Linked DNA regions of Desulfosediminicola ganghwensis. The protein of the gene in region 1 interacts with the protein of each later gene in a pairwise test. Links are inferred from orthologs where the notes say so. Each region holds a gene or a part of one and is shown in the gene's direction. Other genes may lie near its edges.

The links. Proteins that work in one complex are often made in the same cells at the same time.
Region 2: the proteins of recJ (region 1) and FCL45_RS18290 interact in binary tests that used the Escherichia coli proteins (3 or more experiments, as listed by UniProt). The link is inferred for Desulfosediminicola ganghwensis from one-to-one orthologs.

Annotation. Positions count from the first base shown.
Region 1 is NZ_CP050699.1:3,500,684-3,506,534, reverse strand. Bases 2,534-5,444 are described here. They hold recJ (single-stranded-DNA-specific exonuclease RecJ), read left to right. Parts: upstream 2,534-3,106; coding sequence 3,107-4,783; downstream 4,784-5,444. Other genes in these bases: miaA (tRNA (adenosine(37)-N6)-dimethylallyltransferase MiaA), read left to right, coding at 2,534-3,073. Also shown: serC (3-phosphoserine/phosphohydroxythreonine transaminase), read right to left, coding at 1-716; tRNA (uridine(34)/cytosine(34)/5-carboxymethylaminomethyluridine(34)-2'-O)-methyltransferase TrmL, read right to left, coding at 769-1,242; FCL45_RS14910 (helix-hairpin-helix domain-containing protein), read left to right, coding at 1,806-2,105; more of miaA, read left to right, coding at 2,102-2,533. UniProt on the Escherichia coli protein: Single-stranded-DNA-specific exonuclease.
Region 2 is NZ_CP050699.1:4,278,897-4,281,891, reverse strand. It holds FCL45_RS18290 (DNA topoisomerase 3), read left to right. Parts: upstream 1-306; coding sequence 307-2,685; downstream 2,686-2,995. Other genes in the region: FCL45_RS18285 (translation initiation factor Sui1), read left to right, coding at 2,720-2,995.

The DNA of each region.
Region 1 (5,851 bases):
GGGGGGGTATTGAACATAGACCCTTTATCCGCATGGGTCTTATAGTTCAGCATGGTAGGCGTACTCTCAGGTGCTTTACCAAGAAGATCTTCCCTGATAATCACCAAGGTAACACCAGCCGGCCCAAGATTTTTCTGGGCACCCGCAAATATAAGACCGAATTTGGAAACATCTATCTTTCGGGCAAGAATGTCGGAAGACATATCACAAACAAGCATCTTTTCAGTTTCCGGCATCTCATGAAACTGGGTGCCGTAGATGGTGTTGTTCGAGACAAAATAGAGAAATTCTGAATCATCTGCGACACTGTATTCCTGCTGCTTTGGCACGCGATTGAAACTATCCTCTTCACTGGAAAATGCCACATCGACATCACCGAAAAGCTTTGCCTCTTTAATGGCCTTTTTTGACCAGGTGCCGGTATTGAGATAAGTTGCCTTTTTCCCAACCATAAGATTCATCGGCACCATAAAAAATTGGCTTGAAGCTCCGCCCTGAAGAAAGAGTACTTTGTAGTTATCGGGAATCGCCATAAGCTCGCGCAAAAGCGATTCGGCATCTTCGATAACTGCCATGAACTCTTTTGAGCGATGGCTGATTTCGATGAGTCCGATACCTGAATCCTTGAAATTGACAATATCTTTGCTTGCCTGCTGCAGAACTTCGTAGGGAAGGGTGGCGGGCCCTGGACTGAAATTAAAGACTCTCTCTGGCATTTTAGGATTCTCCTTGGATAACAACACAATTTCCTTACTGAAAACTGTTAACTTAAATCGTGTAATTGTTCTGTCGTAGTGCTTCGTAGAGGACGATACCCGCGGTCATTGCTAGATTCAGACTCCTGATATCAGGACTTTGCATGGGTAACGTATAGCAACGGTCAGAATACAATGTTCTTATCTCTTCAGGCAACCCTTTTGTTTCTCTGCCAAAAATAAGGAAATCACCGGGTTTGTATTGTGCGTCTGTAAAAGGCTTGTCAGTTTTTGTGGTGAAAAAGTAGAGCCTTTTTTCATCCTGCTGTTCTAAAAAGTCATCAAGGCTATCCCAGTAAACAATGTCTACATATTGCCAATAATCGAGCCCTGCACGCTTTAAATGTTTATCATCAGTGGAGAAACCCAGTGGATGAATAAGGTGAAGAATGGTTTTTGTTGCTCCGCACAGCCTGGCTATAGAGCCGGTATTTGGTGGAATTTCAGGTTGAACGAGTACTATGTTAAATGTGTTTGCTGAATCCATCACTTTACTTATCCGATTTGATTTACATGGGTTTTAGCATTTACCGAAAGCACCTTGTACCCATCAAGGGATGTTCGGTAACATTTTTTGACTGGAAGCAAGGTTTATACAGCCAGATTTCAGGCAACACAAGGAAAAAACGTTCCTTTTGGCTAATCGAATTCTGACAGCGGCAAATGAATATTGCAATAATCCCTTTTCAAGATACATTCTAGGAGACTGTCGGACTATTGCGATTTTCACTCAAATCGAGGCATCGAAGGAAAAATAAGCAGAGCCATATTTTTGACATTGCGAGCATTATTTTTCATTCGATAACGATGAGTTAGTCAAAAAGGGTTTAATCCAACAGACTCCTGGTGACTTCTGATGCGATAGATTAGATATCCATGCGGTTCAATCTTCTAATTGTGAGATTAACGTCAGATCTAATGAGAGAATTTCGTAATCTAGATGCTAATCAGCTGATTCTGCTCGTATTAGCTGCCATATACCTGATAACCCAAGCTTTAGGTCAATTTTACTCTGAACTGGGGTGCAGCACTGTCGTAACGGAGAAGGTAATGCTTCGTCAGGTAAATGGTGAGTTGACACTTGTAAATGAGCAACATGATGAATCCGTTGATGATGATAGAGATAGAGCTTCTCATCTGACACCGTTTTTCTTTGAACCTGTACCTATCAATAGCGCTGACTACTCGCTTCTGTCGACACTGCCCGGGATCGGTCCTGCCATGGCAGAACGGATAGTGCAACACCGCAGGCAGTATGGTCCGGTAACAACGATAAAACAACTTGAAAAAATACCTGGAATAGGCGAAAAGCGATCAGCACAGCTCGCAAACCATATCACTTTTAAATGATGACCGAATCCACAGACACTATTTACCAAGAACTGACGAACACCCCGGTACTTGCTCTTGTTGGTCCCACAGCTATAGGCAAAACAGATCTCTCCCTGGAAATAGCCAGGGTTTGTAACTGCGAAATCATTAGTGTTGACTCCATGCAGGTTTACAAATTCATGGATATCGGTACCGCGAAAATCAAGCCGGAAGAGATGGCGGGGATCCCTCATCATCTTATTGATGTTGCTTACCCCGATGAGGAATATGATGCGGCACGTTTTGTCAAAGAAGCTGCCGCCGCAATTGCTGCAATCATTGCAAAAGGTAAAACACCTTTACTTACCGGAGGCACTGGACTCTACCTCAAGGCACTTGTTGACGGTCTCTTTGCCGGTGTTCCCGAAGATCGTGAAATCAGGGAACAGCTTAAGCTGAGAGCGGCAAGCGAAGGCACCTCGAAACTACACGAGGAATTATCCCTATGTGACCGTATTAGCGCCGATAGAATCCATCCCAACGATACTTTGAGAATAATCAGAGGGCTTGAGATTTACCTTGCATCCGGGGTTCCCTGGTCTGAGCATCTGCGTCGCCAGAAACAGTCAGAGCAAAACGGGATAGTGAATAACATCTTGCAGGTTGGTTTAACCTGCGATCGGCAGAAACTTTATGAGCGTATCAATATGCGTTCTGAGATCATGCTTGAACAGGGATTGGAAGAGGAGGTTATGGGGCTCCTCAAGATGGGTTATCATGAAAATCTCAACTCCATGAAGTCTATAGGTTACCGGCATATGTTGAACTTCTTGAGCGGATTGTGGAATTACGAGGAAATGATGGAATATCTTGCCCGTGATACCAGGCGATACGCTAAGCGCCAGTATACCTGGTTCAACAAAATTACCGATCTTGAATGGTTTGAAGTTGAAAACAAAAAAATCATAATTGATCATATGTCTAACTGGCTGCAAAAACAGCAATAAATAGATACTAAATTCCTTAAAGCCAGAGACAATATGCAAGACGAACTTCCAGAACTTATTAAAAAAATCTTCGCCAAAAAAAACATCACAGATGATCAGGATATTTTTCGCTTCCTTCACCCTAAACTCGAAACTCTTCCGCATCCTTTAAATATGAAGGGCATGCAGCAGGCAGTTGAATGCATTGTCAAAGGGGTAGAGGAGGGCGATGATATCGTCATTTGGGGTGATTATGACGTTGACGGCACCACAGCGACTTCACTTTTAGTAAATTTCTTCAGAAAATTAGGCATTGAACCATATTGGCATATCCCGAACAGGTTAAAAGATGGTTATGGCCTGAACACTGAGGTGTTTGAACAACTCAAGAGTACGCATTCAATTGATAATTTCCTTCTCATTACTGTCGACTGCGGAATTTCAAACAGCAAGGAAGTTGCAGAAATTCTCGAACTTGGTGGAAAAGTTATAGTCACAGATCATCACCAGCTCCCTTTAGGGGATTTACCTGGTTGTGTAATCCTCAACCCTAATCAGGACGGTTGTGATTTTGCCAGCGAAAAGCTGGCCGGAGTTGGTGTTGCCTTCTACCTTGCCGCAGCCGTCAGGTCAGAATTAGAAAAACATGGGTACTTCAGGGAGAACGAGAAGCCAAATCTCAAAGATTATCTTGGCTTTGTAGCTCTTGGAACTGTATCGGATCTCGTGGAAATAACAGAAACCAATCGTATCCTGGTACGGGCAGGTATGGAGGCATTACCCAATTCTTCAATTCCAGGCTTGCGATATCTCTTGGAGAGTGCCGGACTCTACGGCTCACTTTTAACCTCTGAAGACATAGGATTTTCAATTGGGCCACGCATCAATGCCGCTGGAAGACTTGGTACGGCTGATGTCGCTGTCGAGCTGATGACCTGTGACAACCATACCTCAGGAAGCGATCTGGCAAAAAAGCTGGAATCATACAATGAAAGAAGAAAGTCTATTTGTTCAGATAACCTAGAAACTGCTTTAACATTGATACAGCGGGGTAACCTTGCTGAAAAATCCGCTATAGTAGTTGCTGGTGATTTTCACCCGGGAGTTATCGGTATTGTCGCGTCAAAAATAGTGGATGTGTACCGGAAGCCAACCGTTGTATTTGCAGAAGAGGGTGAAAATGAATCGACTTCATACAAAGGGTCTGGGCGTTCTGTTGAGGGAATAGACCTGCTGGGTTGTCTTCACAATTGTTCACATCTCCTGGGAAAATACGGCGGGCATGCTATGGCTGCCGGCTTATCAATTGCTGCAAACAACATAGAATCTTTCAGAGAAGAGATGAGTCGCCATGTTGAGCTTGAAAAAATGAATATTTTACAGGGTGCTCAAGGCAACACTCTCAACATAGAATGTAATCTGGACGAGGTAATGTCCGGGAATGCCATTGATTACCTGATGAAATTAGAGCCGTTTGGCCCGGAAAACGAAAAACCGACTTTCACCGATCCAAAAGCGCAGGTAATTTCCTGCAAGGCAATAGGTGGGCTTGGACAGCATTTACAGCTTATTGTGCGTGGTAAATACTCGAATTATCGTGCTATTGGTTTCGGTTTAGGGGAGCGGATCTCAGAAGTGAAGAAGCAACCTGAGAGATCAATCACTTTTACACCAATGATGAATAGATTTCGAGGTTCTGTGGAGTGGCAACTCCGAATAATAGAGATCTGAGAACACACTTTCACTGACTTTTTGTCAATAAGCGTCATCATTAACATCCCGACCGCTAACATTATGCGACATTGCCGGGTGCTTTTTAGAATTATGCCTTCAGAAGTGCGAATTTAAAGAAATTTTATTTTTATAACGAATTATCCGCTTCATACGAGGCACACATAGCATCCTGACCGCCAAAATCCAATCCAACTGTATTTTTTCCTGCAATAATTCCGAAGAGAAAGCATTGTCATGTGTTGCTAATGCTTGTATTTTAGCCATCCCTGGAGGAAATTTCTTTTTTTGGAAAAAGTCGTCTTATCTTTCTTTGAGGAGAGGTCTTACTGAGCATCAGATTACAGATCAGGGTCTGAATTCAGCCAATAGCCTGTTTTTTCTCTTTAAAAGGTAAATAATTGCGGCTTTACAGCCACATATCCAAATCAGACGATTTTCTGGAGAAGCGTATTGCTTGATTTGACTTCAATTGCCATTCAGATCCTATCCGGCAAGAAAACAAGGTCAAGTTAGCTGTTTCCAGGGCGAATATTTATGAGTTGAAAAATATTGATCAGAATTTTGTGATTCTCAACGCGCCCAAAGGAACAGGAAGGCTCTATAAAGCAGGAATTCTCAGGTGAATAAAAAACATCTACGTTTTCTCAATTCTCAATGGGATGCGTAAATCCATTTTTATCAGAGCAGGGCAAATCGCATAGCGCACATGCTGCAGATTTTTCCACTGGAGGATGAGACAGAAATAAAATGCATATTGCCAAAAGCAAATGATTCAATGGGAACACCCAAACCATCATCAGATTTTCTCTGGAACAAAGCATAACCCTGGTTATCGATCAGCCTAAATGTATTGTTCATGCAGTTCTTTAAGTTCTTGATGTTCGGCTGATTCAGCAATGAAGGTGAGAACGACCCGGGGAGACAAAGACTGTATGTGCTTGTTCTTATTGTATTATTTATATATATACATAATATACATTATGCGACATTGCTTAAATGGTTTATTTAAAGTCGATTGTGATGGTTGTGAGTTTGCGATGGTTTTGGTCGATGTGGATAACAGGA
Region 2 (2,995 bases), 780 kb from region 1 along the record:
TCTCTTTATATAAGGCAACCTCAGTGCGAGTAACAATCACCCTCTAAAATTATTTATTCTTACCACATCCTGCGGACTCAGCGTGGGGCAGCAGCATGATCCCCGTCAGAAACTTTCAATAGCGGTTGTGATTATCATCTCTTCCATGGTACATTCGCAACCCGCGAAAATTCATCTCACCCCAACTATTTTTTTTAGAATTTCTTAGGATAGTGTCTGCTAATTTATTGTTACCGGTTTATGCTGGGGAGGGTCAACTATGTTATCAGTATGTTTTTACGCCTTTAGCTGTCAGGAGTTTTATTGATGGGAATAACGCTGCTTATAGCAGAGAAACCAAGTGTTGGTAAGGATCTCGCCAGTTACCTGGGAATCGTGGGCCGTGGCAAAGGTTACTACAAATGCAAGGGGGATATTGTCTGCACCTGGTGCGTAGGCCACATCCTTGAGCAGGCCGACCCGCATGTCTATAACCCCAGATTCAAGCGGTGGCGTGCTGACGATCTGCCGATAATTCCGGATGAATGGATACTCGAGCCAATTCCACGTTCCAGGGAACAGCTGGCTATAATTGAAGGTCTTTTGAAAAATTCCGACAAGGTGATCAATGCCGGAGATCCCGAGAGGGAAGGGCAGCTGATCATAGACGAAGTTCTCGATTACCTGGGATACACCGGCCCGGCGGATCGGCTCTGGATCTCGGCGCTTGATGTGCGGACTATCGAAAAAGGATTCAAGAGCCTCAAAGACAATAACGAGTTCAGAAATATCAAAGATGCCGCCATCTGTCGCTCAAATGCTGACTGGCTGGTGGGTATCAACGTCACCCGTGGCCTTACCCTGGCAGCCGGCCAGAACAATGTACTCTCAGCTGGCAGGGTGCAAACGCCGACCCTGGCGCTGGTGGTGGACCGGGACCGGGAAATCGAGCAGTTCACCAAGAAACCCTATTGGGTATTACGGGCTACTGTCCAGCATCCTGAAGGCAATTTTGTCGCAACCTGGGAACCGGACGAATTAACTTCCGGGCTAGATGCAGAGGGCAGGTTGGTCAACCCGGCAGTGGCAGAGCAGGTAATCGCCAAGGTCAGCGGTAAAGATGGAGTCGTAAAAAGTAAAAAAGATACCCTCAAGCGGAAGAGCCCGCCCTTGCCGTTTCTGCTCTCAGATTTGCAGAAAAAAGCGGAAGACAAGTTCGGCTACTCGCCTAAGCAAACCCTGGATATTGGCCAGGGGTTGTATGAGAAGCATAAAGTCCTTACCTATATGCGTACAGAGTGCAGGTATTTGCCCAACGAAATGTTTGAGGATGCACCACGTGTTCTGGCCACTTTGCGAGCCCAGAATATGGAAGGGGCGCATGAGGCAGATCCCACAATTCAGTCCCCGGCCTGGAACACGAAAAAGCAAGGTGCCGAGGCCCATCATGGAATAATTCCCACAGAGGTGAAACCGCCGCGTCTCACTGAAGAAGAGTGGAACATATACCAGCTGGTGGCAAAGAGATTTCTGAAACAGTTCTACCCGGATTATCAGTACTACTCCAGCTCGATAGTGGCAGAGGTCGAAGAAGAGCTGTGGAAGGGCAGCGGAATTGCCATCAAGGATAAGGGGTGGATGGTGCTGAACGATCAGCAGACCAAAGAGAAATTGCTGCCTCGAGTGAAAAAAGGTGATCCTGTTGGCATAGAGCAGGTGGAAAAGGAACAGAAGTTCACCAAACCACCCAGCAGATTCACCGAGGCATCTCTGCAGGTTGCTATGACCGAGGTACATAAATATGTGGATGACCCTGTGATCAAGGCACGCCTCAAGGAAAACTCGGGGATTGGCACCTCTGCTACCAGAACCAATATTATCGGTGAGTTGCAGAACCGCACCTATCTGGAGAAGAAGGGTAAGGTGCTCATTTCCACACCCCTTGGCCGGGAACTGATTGATAAAATCCACCCGTCGCTGAAGAATCCAGGCATGACGGCAATCTGGGAGGATGCTCTTAACAGAATTTGTGAGGGAGATCTTGACCGGGAGGCGTTTATGGCTGAACTCACCCGGCGAATGTTGAACATGGTGCGTTATGCCCTTGCTACCAGGTTCTCCGAAAAGGTTACCGGCAAGATATACAGATGCCTCTGCGGCGGTCGACTTTCCAGGCTGGAGTCGAAAACCAAGAAAGGGCGATTTTTCTGGGTGTGTGACGCTGGTGAGGAGAAAGGTTGTCCGCTTCGTTCGGACTACAATGGTGCCCCCGGCGCTGCTTTTATGGATAGGCCTGAGACAGGGCCGAAATGTCCTCACTGTGAAAAAGGCTATCTCATCCGTTATGAAAGCAACAGAAGAATGGGCAGTTACTTCTGGGCATGTTCCACAGGAAAGGAAGGGAAATGTCCTCTTTTGCGGGATGAAAATGGTACACCGGGTGAGCCGCTCATCGATCCCAACGCAGCCAAGGTGCCTTGTCCTGCTGAGGGGTGCAAAAAACAGATGACGCGAATACGTTCCATGAAGAATGCCAATTTCTATTTCTGGAAATGTGAAAACGCAAGTCACCCCTTACGGCATGATAACAATGGCCAGCCGGGTGATATTATGAATTTCGATCAGCGACGGGGAGATAACCGCCAGCAGCAGCGTCCGGCCCAAAATCCGACTGTTGCAAAAAAAGATGCGGCTGATCAGGCTTGATGAAACAGGAAGAGAATCAGGAGAAATTGAGAACATGAGAAAATCAGGTGATTCCACCCTGGTCTATTCAACCGAGACTGGTGGGCGATGTCCCGATTGCGGGCAACAATTAAAGAAGTGTCGTTGTGCTCCAAAGCGGCAGGATGTGCCGAATGACGGCGTGGTCAGGGTGAGCCGCCAGACCAAAGGACGCAAGGGAAGCGGGGTTTCGCTGGTTAGCGGAGTACCTCTGGTCGGGGCAGAACTCAAAAAGCTGGCTAAAGAACTGAAGCAGAACAGTGGTACCGGCGGCACAGTGAAAGACGGTATT